2 regions of the Planococcus notacanthi genome follow, and region 1 is predicted to be linked to the other one. Evidence: riboswitches for the same ligand, from Rfam matches in the RefSeq annotation. Region 1 holds a riboswitch; the other holds the start of a gene.
What was found. A riboswitch is a leader RNA that binds a small molecule or an ion and turns the genes downstream of it on or off. The one in region 1 is predicted to bind cyclic di-GMP.
Positions count from the first base shown of each region.

Region 2: it holds a riboswitch for cyclic di-GMP, as region 1 does, so the genes downstream of both, QMA01_RS07945 (amidase) here and flgB (flagellar basal body rod protein FlgB) in region 1, are expected to answer to the same signal.

Region 1 is NZ_JASDCQ010000003.1:29,688-38,110, reverse strand. It holds gene fliF (flagellar basal-body MS-ring/collar protein FliF) at 1-1,154, opposite strand, end outside; gene fliE (flagellar hook-basal body complex protein FliE) at 1,180-1,476, opposite strand; gene flgC (flagellar basal body rod protein FlgC) at 1,819-2,274, opposite strand; gene flgB (flagellar basal body rod protein FlgB) at 2,280-2,681, opposite strand; cyclic di-GMP riboswitch class I at 2,763-2,849, opposite strand; gene QMA01_RS11355 (flagellar hook-basal body protein) at 3,071-3,907, shown strand; gene QMA01_RS11350 (flagellar hook-basal body protein) at 3,924-4,763, shown strand; gene flgL (flagellar hook-associated protein FlgL) at 4,817-5,698, opposite strand; gene flgK (flagellar hook-associated protein FlgK) at 5,716-6,987, opposite strand; gene QMA01_RS11335 (flagellar protein FlgN) at 7,013-7,498, opposite strand; gene flgM (flagellar biosynthesis anti-sigma factor FlgM) at 7,519-7,788, opposite strand; gene QMA01_RS11325 (flagellar protein) at 7,819-8,247, opposite strand; gene QMA01_RS11320 (flagellar basal body-associated FliL family protein) at 8,335-8,423, opposite strand, start outside.
Region 2 is NZ_JASDCQ010000002.1:106,718-115,140, reverse strand. It holds gene QMA01_RS07960 (hypothetical protein) at 1-2,111, shown strand, start outside; gene QMA01_RS07955 (glycosyltransferase family 2 protein) at 2,137-3,576, opposite strand; gene QMA01_RS07950 (HEAT repeat domain-containing protein) at 3,573-4,619, opposite strand; gene QMA01_RS07945 (amidase) at 4,816-5,685, opposite strand; cyclic di-GMP riboswitch class I at 5,732-5,819, opposite strand; gene mgtE (magnesium transporter) at 5,944-7,302, shown strand; gene QMA01_RS07935 (DUF4395 domain-containing protein) at 7,395-7,808, shown strand; gene QMA01_RS07930 (glutamate-5-semialdehyde dehydrogenase) at 7,855-8,423, opposite strand, start outside.

The sequences.
Region 1 (8,423 bases):
CTCGCTGGATTTTCTGGCACTGGCGGTTCCACACCGACGTTGATTGTAATGTCATCGATGACGTACGGGCTCATTTCAATTTGGCGATTGATGCGGTTGACTTCACTGTTGATGCGTTCTTCTGTCCGTTCGGATTCGCTGTTTCCAGCTGCATCTCCAGCCGGATAATTCGCGACTTCGGTGTCTCCGGTTCCCGCTGCATCTTCTGCCACAGTACCTTCACTCGAAAAAGTTTCCACAATCCGTTCCACACTGATATCAAGGCCTTCGTTGTTTTCAATATCGACGGGTTCAACCAATTGTTCTTCCCGTTTTTCTTTGGTGAAATCAATGTTCGTCATCACGGAAACGACGACTTTATCCTGCCCCAAAAGCAAGCCGAGCATTTGCTGCAGCTCACGCTGAATGTCCTGCTCGATCCCTTTTTGGATTTCGCGGTGCTGCTGATAAGCTGTCAAATTTGTATCCGCTTGGCTCGCATCCTTCACTTCAAACACTTGCCCATTCTGATCCATGATGACAATCTGCTCAGGCGGCAAACTTGGCACCGATTTGCTAATCAAATGATACAGGCCATTCACCTGTTTTTGGTCCAATTGGAATGTCGGATCGCCTTTGACGACGATGGACGCTGTAGATGTCTGTTCTTCATCGGTAATCCAGACGTTTTCTTTCGGCAGCGTGATCATGACATTCGCTTCCGTCACACCATCAATCTGTTGGATCAAATACGCCAACTCGTTCTGCATCGCGTCACGCTCGACCACATCAAAATGGCGGTCGGTCATGCCGAGGCCCATGTTTTCGCTGAATATGCCGTAATTGACATTGCCGTTTTTCGGAATGCCCTCTGCAGCCAAACTGACTTTCAAGTTCGCTAAATGTTCTTTAGGCACACTGATGGTCGTGCCATCGGCTGATACTTCCACCGGAATGGTCTGTGCCTCAATTGCTGCTTTGATTTCTCCTGCTTCTGCCGCTGTTAAATTCGAGTACAATACCGAAAAATCGGAGCGGTTGCTGAGAAAAACGAAGACAATCAAAATTAACAAAGTGATTAAAAATGAGCCAATGACAGACCATTTTGTTACAGGAGAAAAACTGGCCCATGATTCACTCAACTTCGATTTATATGCCGAAAACTTTTCTTTCATCTAGTCATCATCCCGCCAGTTCGTATCATACTTGCATTCTCATAACTTCTTGGTAAGCTTCGACAACCTTGTTTCTCACTTGCATGGTCATCTGCAGCGATAAGCTGGCTTTTTGCGAAGCGATCATGACTTCGTGTATATCCTGTACTTCTCCTGTCACCAATTGATTGGTCAATTTATCTGATTCATTTTGTGCTTTGCTTACCTCTTTTAACGCATCTTTGAATATTTCTCCAAACCCTTCAACTTTGTTTTCAGGTTTTACTTTATCCAGCAATTGATTTTGAATGAAAGGCGTCTGAACTTGGCTAATTTTTTCCATGGTGCCTCCTTAATGTTCTCTATATTTTAAGATGAAGAATTTATCTTTTTTACACCGCTTCGGCCGCTTTGGGCATAGCTCCCGCAAGAAGCCAGGCAAAGAACGCCTGTCTTCTCGCTTCGCTTAGCCCCTGGACGCGTCGGCGCTAAGAAACTTATTAACTTAGAAGCCACATTAAATTTTTCACTGTTTCTATATAAGATCTGGAGCAAAACAGCGGAGACTCCCGCGGGATAGCGAGACAGCCGAGACCCTGCAGGAGCGCAGCGACGAAGCGGCTTGGCGCTCGCCCGCAGGAAAGCGGAGTTGTTTTGCAGAATATCAAAAGTGAAAGTAACTGATTTACTTACCAATCTCCAATGCTTTCATGAACATGCTTTTGGAAGCGTTCATGGCGGTGACGTTTGCTTCATATGAACGGGTTGCAGACATCAGGTCGACCATTTCTTTCAGTGGATCGACATTGGATGACCGCACATAACCATCTTCTCCCGCATCCGGATGTTCCGGATCATAGTTCATGGTGAAAGGTGTCTGGTCTTCTCTGATTTCCGATGCTTTCACACCTGATACCGCGGTATTCCCTCTATTGATCACTGACTGGAGTTGGTTGGCAAAAGGCGATGTTCCACTTTGCGACAACTCGACCGTTTTCCGGCGGTAAGGCATCCATTCCCCATCGACCAGCTCAGCGCGATTGGTGTTCGCGTTTGCGATATTGGCAGAGACAACGTCCATGCGCAACCGGTTCGCCGTCAGCCCTGAAGCACTGATGTTAAATCCATTAAATAAACTCATCTTTTTTATCTCCCTCCATTAATGACGGAGCTGAGACTGTTAAGCTTGCCGTTGACCCGCTCGGTTACCGCGTTGTACCATAACTGGTTTTTTGCCAGCTCGGCCATTTCGACATCCATGTCGACATTATTGCCATTATTGTTGTATTGAGTGGAATTATTTGCAGTAATTTCTGTCTTGGTTTTGGAAACTTCATTACTGAATGAAAGATGTCGATCATTTGTTTTATAACTTGTTAAACTTTGCTTATTCATTGCAGTATCCAAGGCCGCTTGAAAATCGACTTTTTTGCTTTTGTAGTTGGCTGTATCCACATTGGCGATGTTTGCCGAGTGAACCCGCTGCCGTAAAGTTGAAGCCGATAAAGCTTGTTCCATTGCTTCCAGTGATTTAGGGAATATATTCATCAATAAACTCCTTTTTTTAACATTTATTTAGTATATAAAAATCCACCTTTAAAAAAGGTGGATTTCTTTCAAATCTACCATTTTGATAACCCGGCTGCCCTGTACATTGTGTATTTAGGCCCGTGGCTTTGCGTCTTTATCTTTCGAATAAGTTTGCCATTGTCACAATGATTTCAAGTATTTGATTTTCAAACTCGTTATTTCGTACTATTTTCAAAAAATAATAGCAAAGTGATAGTATCATGTTTCAACATTTTTGTATATTTTTATTTAATAAAAAAAATTATCATATTTTTTCCATTTTAATAGAAAAGTCTCTATTTTTATCGACTTTTTAATGGTATGCTACGCGAGAAATACTAACTGTTGTTCAAAAAGGAGAAAAGACCATGTTTCGTGGATTATATACTGCTACATCAGGGATGATGGCGAATAATAGGCAACAACAAATATTGACAAATAACCTATCCAATGCCAATACTCCTGGATTTAAAGAAGACCAAACGGTTCTCCGCGCTTTTCCTGATCAATTGATTAAAGCGATGGAATCCGGTAAAAAAGGTACAATAGACTCACAAAATATCGGGACTTTAACTACAGGAGTATATGCTCAAGAAGGAATTCCTTCTTTTTTGCAAGGTCCGTTAAAAGAAACCGGAAATTCGACAGATTTTGCGCTTTTGGATGAACTTCTTCCTGCAAATCCAGAAACTCAACAAAAAGGTGCGCTGGTTTTTGCAGCAACATCTGAGAACGGTGAAGTACGTTACACAAAAAATGGAACCTTTGCTGTAAATCCTGAAGGCACATTAACGACTAGCGAAGGATTCCCGGTATTAGGCGAAAACCTGCAGCCGATTCAAGTCGGGTCCACTGACTTTACTGTAGCCGATAACGGCCAAGTCGTTTTGGCTGACGGTACACAAGTGGGGCGTCTATGGATTGGCCATACTGAAAATCCCGATCAACTTGTAAAAGAAGGCCAGAATTTATTGCGCTGGCAAGGAGATGCAGATCAAGCTCCTCAAAATGTTGAGGATGTTGCTCTTCTTAACAATACAGAGTCCTTCGTCAAACAAGGATTTATTGAACAGTCGAATGTCGATCTGACTCGAACGATGACAGATATGATGACGACTTACCGAGGATTCGAATCCAATCAGAAAGTGATTCAGGCATATGACCGAAGCATGGAAAAAGCCGTCAATGAAATAGGACGCGTGTAAGGAGGAAATTATCAAGTTGAATATCCAAATGAACACAGCCAGCAATACAATGAGTGAGCTGCAAAAGAAAATCGATTTGATCGGCAACAACATTGCCAACGTCAACACCAATGGCTATAAGCGCCAGGAAGCCAGTTTTTCAGATGCCCTCGTGCAATCCATTGAAAAACAAGTCGGCCAGCAAAATGAAGTCGGACGAAATACACCTTATGGGTTGCGTATCGGTGCAGGTGCGATTCTTTCACAAACAGCTGTGCGCAACGAACAAGGTTCTGTCCGGCAAACTGATCGGCCGCTTGATTTCATGATCCAAGGAGAAAACGCTTATTTCCGGGTTTCTTCTGAAGACGGAGTAGCTTATACAAAAGATGGCTCTTTCCAAGTCCAACCGGTGTTAAATTCAAATCAAGTAAGTTTGGTCACTGCCAACGGAGAAGCTGTTCTTGGGGCCAACAACCAGCCAATTGTTTTTGATGCCGATTACAAAACCCTTCAGTTGAATGGAAATGGTGCTTTGGAAATTTCCTATAACGATCCCAAACAACCGGTAGAAATCCAAATGGGCATCGCCCAAGTAAACCGGACGAATTCACTTGAAAAAATAGGCGGCAATCTTTACCGCTTGCCGGGCACCGAAGCTGAGCAAATCGCCAACGGCAATTTGCAGCTGATCAACTTGGCCCAACAAAATGACGGTTCCATCCGTATTAAGCAAGGATCGCTTGAAGCATCCAATGTGGAACTCAGCGATGAAATGACAGAATTGATTGCAACGCAGCGATTGTTCCAATCACAAGGAAGAGCCATTTCCTACGCGGATGATATGATGGGCTTGGTCAATTCGATTAAAGGATAAGGCAAAAAGAGCAGGCACCCCGCGGGGTGCCTGCTCTTTTTATCGTTTTTAAGTTATCTTAGAAAGTCCATCAAGCTCGGTTGAATTATTTTTGAAGAAGCAGCAAGGCTCGCCTGATAGACACTTTCTTCGCTGGTCAACTTAATGATGGCTTCAGCATAGTCGATATCTTCAACATTTGACAGCATCGTTTTCAATTGCAGGTTGCTGTCGAGCATCCGATTTTCTACGGCTTCCAGACGATTTTGGCGGGCGCCGTTTTCAGCAGCCGCTGTCAACAGCCGCTCCATTCCTTTATCGATCTTCTCCAAATCAATGGAAGTTCCAGCCTCTAAAGAAGCCTTCATGCTTTCCAATGTTTTAAAGAGATTATTGCCGTCTGTTGCTGTTCCAAACAAATCATCTGGCAAGAAACTTGATTGGATGCTGATGCCTTCTCCAATGTTAACCATTTTTGCGGCCAGTCCGTCACTGTCGAAAGTAAAGTTTCCTTTTTCAGGGAAAGGAATTTCACTTGTTTTCTGTCCGTTGAACAACGACTTTCCGTTGACTTTGGCATTCGCCAAATGGCGCATCTGCTCGGTCAATTCTTCCACTTCTTTAGAAATCACTGTACGGTCATGTTCGGATAAAGTGCCGTTATTACCTTGTACAGCGAGCTCGCGAACCCGTTGCACAATATCCACCATGGAACCGATATTCTGGTCGGTTTCATCCATCCACAAATTCGCTTCGCTGCTATTGCGTTCAAATTGTGCATTGGCAGCAAGTGAACTTTTCAAGTTCATTGCCTGGCTGACTCCATTTGGATCATCCGATGGCCGGTGAAGCAATTTTCCTGTCGACACCTGATTATTGATTTTTTCAAAGCGGCTCAAGTTCTGATTCATGTTGCGAATTGAATTTTGGTTGAGCATCTGCTGTGTCACTCTCATTTTGCTTCCCCCTCTGCTTAACGGGCGGCCATACGGTTGATGATGGTATCCAGCATCTGATCTGTCATTGATACTAACCGTGCTGCCGCATTGTACGAATGCTGATATTTGATCAAATTGGCCATTTCCTCATCAAGGGAAACGCCGGTCACGGACTGCCTGCGGTTTTCTGTCGCTTGAAGGGCTGCACCGTGATTGCTTACGGAATTGACCGCCGCCTGGCTTTGCGCACCAAGCTGGCTGACCAGTTTGCGGAAATCGCTTTGCGCCGCTTCGGATGTTTTTTCTGTTACAGCCGGTTGCTTTAAAGGATCAGCTGCGTAATTGACTTTCAACTCCGAGAGCTTGAATTCTGCCGCATTGCCGATGAATAAAGCCTGATCCTTACCGCCTGCTGCGGACATGCTGTTGGCTGACGCAAAATCAGCAACCACGTTGTTCAGGTCTGTTTGGTAGTTTTTCGCGATGGCCATCGACTCGCTTAGACCTGCTAGTTTACCGCCATATATTTCGTTTTCCCCAGCACCGGTTTTGTAGTCGATTTCAGAAACTTCTTCACCATTGACCAGTGACTGATTGTTGGAAGAAAGGCTGATGGAATAGCTGCCGTTCGATTTTTCATCCAATTTGATGGACATCAAAGTCGAAAGTTCTTCCACCAGCGCATCCCGTTTGTCCTTTAAGTCATTTGACTGGTTGCCGTCGCGGACGATGCTTTTATTTAAATCTGCTATCTGTTTTAAATAGGCATTTGCTTCTTCAACAGTCTGCTGCGACTGCTGCACCAGTTCACTGTTCAAATTGTCCATCGACTTGTTCATCGACTGGGCCACTTCGATAAAGCCTTGCGCACGTTCTTTCACTACTGCCTGTGCCGACAGGCTGTCCGGCTCATTGGCCAAATCCTGCCACGCATTTTTCAGGCCGTCCATCGCGTTATTCAAACCGCTTTCGCTCGGTTCGTTGACGATGGTTTCCAAACGGTCCAATGTCGTCTGCTTTGCCTGCCACTGGCCAAGAGTTTCTGAATGATCCCGGGATTGCTGATCCAAAAAACGGTCTCTTACACGGGTGATCGAATCGAGGTTGACGCCGGTTCCAAGTTGGCCAGTATTCGCACCTTGGCTGGTCCAAACGTCCAAAGATGGCGAAGCGCTTGAATTCACCTGCTGGCGTGAGTAGCCTTTCGTATTGACGTTGGCGATGTTTTGGCCAGTCGTCGAAATGCTTGCCTGCCCAACGGACAATCCGCGTTTCCCTAATTCCAAACCGTGAAATGATGAAACCATTGTTTTCCCTGCTTTCCTGCAACCTTCAGGCTCTTGTATCGAAAAAGCCTTGATTGGTTGTTTGTGGTTTTTGCTGCCCTGCCGGCGATTGGTAGTTGAATTGCTGTTGCTTCGATTTTGTTACTTGAGTAATCATATGTTGAACAAAGCTCATCGAGTCTTCCAGGATTTTTTCATTACTCTTGTTTTTCGCCTGAAGCTCTGTTAAAAGCATTTGTAACGTTTTCAATTGTAAATGCAGCTCTTGTCTTACATGTTCATCTGGAATCTGTTCTGCAAACTGGCTGAATGTCAGACCCGGATGCTCTTCCAATACGTCGGCTACAAGCAGTTGCCGTTCGTCTTCCAATTGGCTAAGCTGTTTGACCAGCTTCGCTTCTTCTTTCACAAGCTCCGTCAATTCATCGACTTTTCGTTCGATCAACACTGTCTGCTTGCGTTCGGCATAACGGATAAGCTGTTTTTGTAGACTGATCAATTCATCCAGCGTATTGACTACTAAATTCAGCATCCGATACCCTCCCTTTTCACTTATTTATCAAACCAGAATTTAAAGACTTGTTCGGCTACTTTGTTGCTGTTGACTTCGTATTCACCGGATTGGACCTGCGCTTTTAGCAGCTTGATCTTTTCCTGTCTTTCAATATCCACGTTGGCATTTTTTTCAAACATGGCTTTGGCCTGGTTTGAAATCTGCAATTCGTCCTCTTTTTGCAGCGGCTTCGTCTTAGCTGCCGGAGTCACCTGCATTTTTTGATAAGATTGAATAAAGGAAGAAGCATTCGTTTTATCAATATTCATTCCTTCACCGCCCTCTAATTTTTTTATGTCCTATTTTCGTGCTTGCCAGTATTGCGCATTGATCTTCGGTCTTTCCCGTTTTCTGCCGGTAGCTCGTAAAAACTCATCGTTCTTCAATGTCGCATCGATTTCCGCCGCAAACTCGATGTAGCAGTCATCGCATAGAATTTGTTTCTTAATCTCTGTACCACAATGTTTGCACGGATAACCCAAATTCGGGAAGTCATCTGCATAAATGCGCCCGTCGCGAATAAAATCGGTAATCCGCTTAACAGATACAGTTGTGGATTGGCTGGTCTCTTGGATATTCGCAAAGCGATTGCATTCGATTTTCAGAAATTCGTTCACTGTCTTGAATTCCTGCTCGATATCTTTGTAGCAGTCCAAACAATAATCCGTGTGGTCTTTAAGGTATAATGTACCGCAAATCCGGCAATTATCCAGTTGATTTGCTCCCATATCATTCACCCGATCTTCTCTTATAGATTTATATCGGCAGGTTGGTCGAAAAGTTTAGCGCTAATTTTAATTTATTTTCTTTCATAATTATTGTACTTTAAATTCTGTCACCAAAACCCTGTCGACGGTGCCTTTTTGAAAAACTTCGGCTAAGCGGGCAGCAACAGCGGTTTCGA
Region 2 (8,423 bases), on a different contig from region 1:
TGATGGAAACGATTTTGGCGAATGCAGAACAGAAGAAAAAACAAGTTGAAACAATTAAAGCTACTGCCGCCACGAAAGAGGGGATCGCATATCCTTCCCGCATTAATGGGCAAGCGTTTGAAGTTTATGAGGATGGCAAGTGGCAGCCCTTCACTATTAAAGGCGTCAATATGGGAATGGCCAAACCCGGAACGTTTCCAGGAGAAGCGGCCATCACCCGCGAAGAATACGACCGGTGGTTCAAGGCAATCGGCGAGATGAATGCCAATGCAATCCGTGTCTATACGCTCCATCCGCCGGCTTTCTACGAAGCATTCGCTGCTTACAATGCCAGCGCTGACGAGCCGCTTTACTTGTATCACGGGGTTTGGATTGACGAAGAGCCGCTGGTGGAGACATTGGACGCTTTTACTCCTGAAATCACAGAACGGTTTCAAACTGAAGTCGAGAAAATTGTCGATGTGATCCACGGCGATGCTGTAGTTGAACAGGAACCGGGCCACGCTTACGGAACTTATAAGTCTGATATTTCTCCCTATGTCATCGGTTGGATGATTGGCATTGAATGGTTTCCTTTAACAGTCGATCAAATGGAGCAGGATTATCCGGACTTGGGTGATTTTGAAGGCACCTATGTCTATACAGAAGAGGCAAATCCAATGGAGCATTGGTTGGCACAGCAATTGGACTTTTTGGCCGCCTACGAGTTGGACGAATACCAAAGCATGCGCCCTCTCAGCTTCACCAACTGGGTAACGACAGACAACATCGATCAGCCTGCAGAACCGAGTGAACAGGAAGACATGGCCACCGTCGATCCGAATCACATCAAGACCAAAGGCATCACAGATACGGTCGGCATGTTCGCCTCCTACCATGTCTATCCGTACTATCCCGATTTTCTGAATCTGGAGGAACGCTATACTGAATTTGTTGATCACCGCGGCGAATTCAATAACTATGCCGGTTACTTGAAGGACTTGAATGATTCGCACGACATGCCGATCGTCATCGCCGAATTCGGGGTTCCGGCCTCCCGCGGCATGACTCACGAAAATCCATTCGGCTGGAATCAAGGATTCATTTCTGAACGGCAGCAAGGGGAAATCGTCACCCATATGTATGAAGACATTCTTGAAGAAGGCATGCTGGGCGGTATGGTCTTCACCTGGCAGGATGAGTGGTTTAAACGTACTTGGAATACGATGGATTATGACAATCCGGACGAGCGTCCATTTTGGTCCAACGCCCAAACCAACGAGCAGCAATTTGGCTTGCTGAGTTTTGATCGCCACAAAGTCAAAGTGGATGGTGAAGATGATTGGACAGAGGACGAAACCCTTTATGAAAAAGAGGATGGAGCACTCAGAACCTTAACCATGGATTCGGACGAACGTTATGTCTACATCAAAGCCCAATTCGACCCAGCCAATAAAAACTGGTGGGACAACCAGGATTTCAACCTTTACTTCAGCATCCGTGAAGGCCAAGGCATCGCGGTCGATGCCTTGGAGAAAACAGAGTTTCTGGCAGACTTCCACTTGAAGGTGGAAGGATTGGAGAAAGCACAGCTCCAGGTAGCGGGCGATTACGACAGCTTCTATTATGATTACCATGAACGCCTAGAGATGATTCCGGCAGAAGAGGATATCGAGTCGACATTCCACCCGATCCGCCTTGCGTTGAACAAAGAATTCGTACGCCCGGATACAGGCGAAACTTATCCGTTCGATGCCTATGAAACTGGCGTCTTCCGTTTTGGCATTGCCAATCCTGAGCACGAGGATTACGATTCCTTGAACGATTATTATTACGACAAGAAGACGGGAATCATGGAAATCCGTATTCCGTGGATGTTGTTGAACGCTAAAGATCCGGCTAAGCGCGAATTCATCGGTGATCTCTGGAAAGATGGCATCGAATCCTCCGAAACGATCAAAGGGCTGGACATCGCCGCCAGCCTGACCGATAGCGACGGAAAGGCTGTTGAAACTTTTGAAGCCTCTCAAGCGGCCCGGTACTCATGGGAAACTTGGGGGCTGCCGCAATCCGAAGAGCGGCTGAAGCAATCTTATTATATTCTTCAAAAGACCTTCGGCGAGAAAAATTAAATAGAAACCAAAAGAAGGAAGCCTTTTACAGGCTTCCTTCTTCTGCTTCTTCATCAGAGAACACACCTTTTCGCTCCATGTCTCCCCATACTGATTTTTTCTTGAAAGCGTAGAACAGACCCTGTACACGCCAAAAGTTCATTAGGATGCGGTACCAGAATGTCTCAGTCAATGCATAAATATAAAGCACAAGAATGCTTTTGACGGTCGGATACTTGTGATAGGTCCATTCCTCCAGCAGCACAGCAAGCGCGGACAGCAAGGAACCATACAGGACCATCACCAGCAGCATCACTACCGCAATGTCGGTTTCAATGAAGGAGAACGCAAAGCCGCCGATAATGATAAAATACCCCATCACTTCAAAAACTGCACTCAACAATTCAATAAACACATAATAAGGCATCGAAAACAAACCAATCCCTCTGTACTTCGGATTGAACATCATTCCCCGGTGAGTCCACAGCGTTTCCGCCAGACCTCGTTGCCAGCGGATCCGTTGCGCCCGCAGGGAAGCCACAGTACTGGGTGCTTCTGTCCAGCAAACAGGGTCCTGGATGTATTCGATCCGTTGTTTCGACTTTTCATCTTTGATGGAACGGTGCAATCGGACAATGAGTTCCATGTCTTCCCCGACCGTATCTGTTTTGTAGCCACCCACTTTGATGACACGGCTTTTTTCAAAGACGCCAAACGCGCCTGAAATGATCAGCAGGATATTGACCCGGCTAAAACCGAGGCGCCCAATAAGAAACGCGCGGAAGTATTCGATAATCTGCATGATTTCCAGCGGTTTTTTAGGCAACGCCACCTGTTCGATGACACCCCGGTTTATTTTGCAGCCATTGGCAATTCTCACAGTCCCGCCTGTAGCTGTGACCAGGCCACTCGAATCCACAATCGGTTTCATGGTTTTCAGCAAGGCGTCCTGTTCCAAAATGGAATCTCCGTCAATCGCCGCAAAGTACGGATATCTCGAGAAATTGACGCCTGCATTCAAAGCATCTGCCTTCCCGCCATTTTCTTTTTCGATTAGAAAAAGATTGGGGTGAAGTGTCGATCGATAAGCCCGCTTGATCTCCCCTGTTTTAAAATATGTCCGGATCGCCAGTTCAATCGGCTCCATTCCAAATTGGGCAAGCACTTTTTCACTGGTTCTGTCTGTGGAACCATCATTCACTACGATGATTTCATACTGAGGATAGTTCAGGTTCAATAATGATCGGACAGTGCTGACCACACCTGCTTCTTCATTGTAAGCAGGGACCAGAATAGAAATAGGGTACGTATCTTTATTGATCGACAGTTCTTCTATCTGCTCCTGGCGGTTCAATTTCTTCTCTTTGCTTATCTTTGGGCTAGCGACAAAGAAAAGAATCAAGTAAATCGCGCCGGCAGCCAACATATAAGCTATTATTGCCCAGGAAATGATTTCAATGACTACTGTAATTCCAGTTCCACTCATGCGAGCTCCCCGCCTTCTCTTGTCAGCATATGTTTGGCAATATCTCGTGCATAGGCATCCGTGTGTTCGATTGAGACCTGCTCAAGGATGGCATTGCCGCCTTGAAAGACTTTTATATTCTCAGCACCTGCAAAGCGGACCCACCAGACATTATCCGACAGCAGATCAACCAGGTTTTGTTTGTACTGCTCAAAACGGCAGGCACCCGTCAGTTTTGCCGCATACATCCGTTCCTGCCAATGCTCTGAATCATAAAATTCCAAAAGAATTGACGGATCCGCCATTTCTCCGTAATGGCATAGGCTGCTCATGGCTTTCAGACGCACTTCCTTTCGTTCATCGCGCAACTTCTGTTCGACAAAAGGAAATAACAGGGCCATCCGGCGTTCCCCACTGAATGTAATAAAGGCATTAAGCATGTTCTCGGAAATATCCTCTTTAGCCTGCATCCGTTCCGCTGTCACCTTCAATAAATCATCTTCCAGCCGGTGCAGCAATTCTTTGATCATTCCGAATGACAAGCTCTTGTTTTCAATAGCGACATCCATCAGCCGAGCTTCCTGCAGTGTAGCGCAGACGCGGATGCACTGGCGATACTCTTCGTCACGCTTATTGATTCTCAGGAAATGCTGATAGACATCTTCTTTCAACGAAAAAAGCCGGAAGTCTTCAATAAAATACAGCGCATTGACACGCTCTGCCCATTGGCCTTTTTTCAAAATAAGGCGGTAAGGCTCTGCCAAATACTTTTCCGCTAGCCTGTGAATTTTCAAAAACTGCATTTCCGAAAAATCTTCAGCTGAAAACTCATCCAGCATCGTTTCCATCAATTTAAAACGATGTTTTTTTCCGGGCGGCAACGCAGGTTCCATTTCCCTAGTGCCTTCTATATATTCTCGGAATTGTGGCCGTAACGTAGCTAATGTTTCTTCTATCACTCTTTCATCGGCTAAATTCCTTCTTTTCCAACCGATCAGCAAAGCTAGAATCAGCAATTGAATTCCCAATAAACCCAAAACCACCCACATAAATAGCTCAATCATTTACCAGTCTCCTTTTTCGAAGCCACCATTTCTAAGTAAAATATTTCTATTAAAAACCTTATTATTTCATAATTTATGGATAGTGTAACATATTTCACTTGATTTAACTCTACGAAAAAAACAGCAGATTCAGCTATTTAAACTGAGTCTGCTGTTTCCTTGTTAGAAGAATAAAGAAATCGTTGTGGACTAATTTTTACGGAGCCATCGTCTTCCAGCTGTCCACGTCATGAACTGCGATTCCTCCAAAGCCTTTGGAAAAGGCATAATGAGAAGAAACAGCAGCTAACTCATTGTTCATGAAAGCCTCGCCTTCTTCATAGAAGGAGATAGCTTCACCTTCATCGGTTTGGCCTGTTTCAACTCCCACCACAACCGTTTTTCCGTATTTCACTCCATAGGCCACTTCATTTCTTACCAGTTCTGTTATCATGGTTGCTGAGTCCCGGTAAGCCATAAGCGTGACACTGTGCGTATTGGCGATGACCCATTCGGCAAGTATGCCACTACCGTAAGTGTTTTTATATGGAATTTCGTCGAACCAGAAAGGAAGATCGGCTTCCAGAGGCAAGTTCAACGCGGTTGTGCTGGATACGGCTTTCATCAGCAAGGCTTGATAAGCTTTGACTGTTGCTGCACGATTGGTGTTCCAACCGCTGTATAAATAAGGTTCCACATCCAAATGGACACCGGCGAACTTCTGCGTCAAGGCAGCCTTTTGTTGATAGGCTGACAACCAAGACATCAACCGGTCCTGTTTAGTAAATCCTTTTGCTGCCACCCAGTCAGGCGCTCCATCCAACGCGTAAATGGCCATGCCCGCAGCTCCAGCTTTTTCGATGAAGCTCTGGTATACACCAGCCGGAATATCCGCATCAATCTGGACATATACTTTGTTTACATTTTTGCTTTCGAGAAAAGCGATCGTACCCGCTTCATCTTCGTAGATCATCCACGGATTCCACAACCAAGTGGCTTTGACATCCACTTCAGCCGCTTGAGCCTGAAAACCGGTTTGTGTCAGCATAAACAATAACCACACACCTGCCATCATTAATTTTTTCATATCTCTATTCCTCCCATTCTGCTGGCCGTGGCTCACAGAACGAGACCCAGGCAACCTGACAACCTTGCGTTTTTCAACGGTTAGGCTCATGGCTTTGCGTCCTTCCCTTTCGGTGAAGTTTGCCTTTTCAGATTTTCATTATTATATGTCAATTAATTCAATTCTGCTATCTTTTTTTCTCCCCTTTTCAAATCATGCATTTAAGGCAATAATCAACAATAGAGTTTCTGGATTTTCCGCATAGAAGGAGTGAGCCCCATGACTGTAGCATTGCTTGAAGACGAAATTACATTGGCGTTGATCAAGGCCATGAAAGAAGGAAAAATAATTGAATTCCAGGACATCCTGGATGAGCTCCAGCCGTATGATATGGCGATCCAGTACCGGCATCTGCCGGACAAACACCGCAATAAGTTTCTCCTCTATTTGACGATCCGCCAACTGACGGAACTGATGCAGGAACTTCCGAAAAATGAACAAATTGATATTCTTCATAAGTTGGGTATAGAAAAATCGGCAAAGGTCCTCGATCGTATGGACAACGACGACTTGGCTTTGTTGCTGGCCGACTTGGAACCGGAACGCATTGAAGAGCTGTTGTCGCAGATCAATCAGGACGACTCCCGGTTTGTCCACAATACGATGACGTATCCACCTGAAACAGCGGGACGCTTAATGAATAACCGCTATGTATGGATTCCACGGCATTACACGATTCGGCAAGCTATCGATAAGATCAAGCAATTTGCCGAATTAGCGGAATACCTCAACTACCTTTATGTAGTGGACGAAGACAAAAAGCTGCTTGGCGTTCTTTCTTATAAGGATTTGATTCTTGGAAACCTTGAGGACAAAATCGAAGAAGTCATGTACAACCGCGTCATCAAAGCCGACGTCCTGACCGACCAGGAAGAGGCCGCCCAATTGATCAGCCGCTATGATTTCGTCACGTTGCCGATTGTTGAAAAAGACAATACGCTTGCCGGGGTCATCACGGTGGACGATGTCATCGATGTCGTCATGCAGGAAGCGAATGAAGACATTGAAAAATTGTCGGCTTCCGGTAAGTCAATCGACTTTAATACGCCTGCTTTGATTGCGGCTTATCGCCGTCTGCCTTGGCTGATTCTCCTGTTGTTTATCGGCTTGTTTTCCGGCGGCATCATCAGCCGATTCGAAGAAACGCTTCAGACTGTTGTAGCGCTGACGTTCTTTATGCCGATGATTGCCGGCATGACCGGAAATACGGGTACGCAGTCGCTGTCCGTTGTGGTCCGTGGATTGGCTTCCCAGAAGCTGAATTTTAAACAGACCGTCCAGCTGGTCATCAGGGAATTATGGGTCGGCATCATCATCGGAGCCATCTGCTCTGTTCTCATTTTATTGATTGCTTATGTATGGCAAGGCAATTTTGTGCTGGGCATTGTGGTCGGCGGTTCGCTACTGATGACTTTGATTATCGGGACCTTAGCCGGAACAATCATTCCCTTGATTCTTTATCGATTCAATATTGACCCGGCTGTGGCTTCCGGTCCGCTAATTACGACAATCAATGACATCTTGTCCTTATTGATCTATTTTGGCATGGCTACATTGTTCATTACCCAGCTGATGTAGAAAACGAATCGAATGACTCTCTTTCTGAGCAATTAGGTTTGTTCCTAGTAATTTACTAGGTATAATAAGTTTTAATTGAAGGAGGAGAGTTCATGACCATTCCCAAACCCCTTGTCCAAATAAACCAAGCTTTCATCGTCGTCACCGTATTGGCAGCATTGTTGTTCCATCCAGCCATTTTGCTGTTGCCGTTTGCGGTTGGAGCCTATACATTGATCACCAAGAAAAATCCTGTCATCCACTTTAGCCGCCGCTTTCTGAAAAAGCCGTCAGCGAGCTACCAGCAGGAAGACAAAGACCAGCAATTGTTCAATCAATGGATTGCAACGATTTGCCTGGGGCTGTCACTCCTTTTCTTCTCTTTAGGCATCCAACTGGTTGCTTATGCCTTCAGCATTATGGTCATACTTGCAGCAGGAGTTGCATTGATGGGCTATTGCATCGGCTGCACTGTCCGCTACCGTTACCTGATGTGGAAGCATAACCGAACAAAAGCACAGGCCTGACACAAAAAAGACCGGAAGCAAATGCCTCCGGTCTTTTTTCTATGGTTTACTTTATCTGGCCGCTGCCGCGGATGATGTATTTTGTCGAAGTTAATGCAGGCAAGCCCATAGGTCCCCGCGCATGAAGCTTTTGTGTACTGATGCCAATCTCGGCACCAAACCCAAATTCGAAGCCGTCTGTGAAGCGCGTAGAAGCATTATGGTAGACTGCTGCTGCATCAATTTCCATGAAGAATTGATCGACGTTCGCAGAATTGGAAGAAATGATCGCTTCAGAATGCTTGGTTCCGTAAGTATTGATGTGCTGAATCGCTTCTTCCACACCAGTGACCGTTTTCATTGCCACTTCCAGTCCCAAGTATTCCGTTCCCCAATCTGCATTTTCTGCAGGTATGACCGTAGGAGAGAGTTGTTGGATAGACTCATCCCCATGGATTTCAACCTGCTTGTCCTGCAAAGCGGACAACAACTCCGCTAAATGCTTGTCTGCCCAAGTTTTGTGGACCAAAATGCTTTCGCAGGAGTTGCACACTGAAGGGCGCTGCGTTTTGGCGTTCAACGCAATCTCAATCGCCATTTTTACATCCGCTGTCTCATCAATATATATATGGCAGT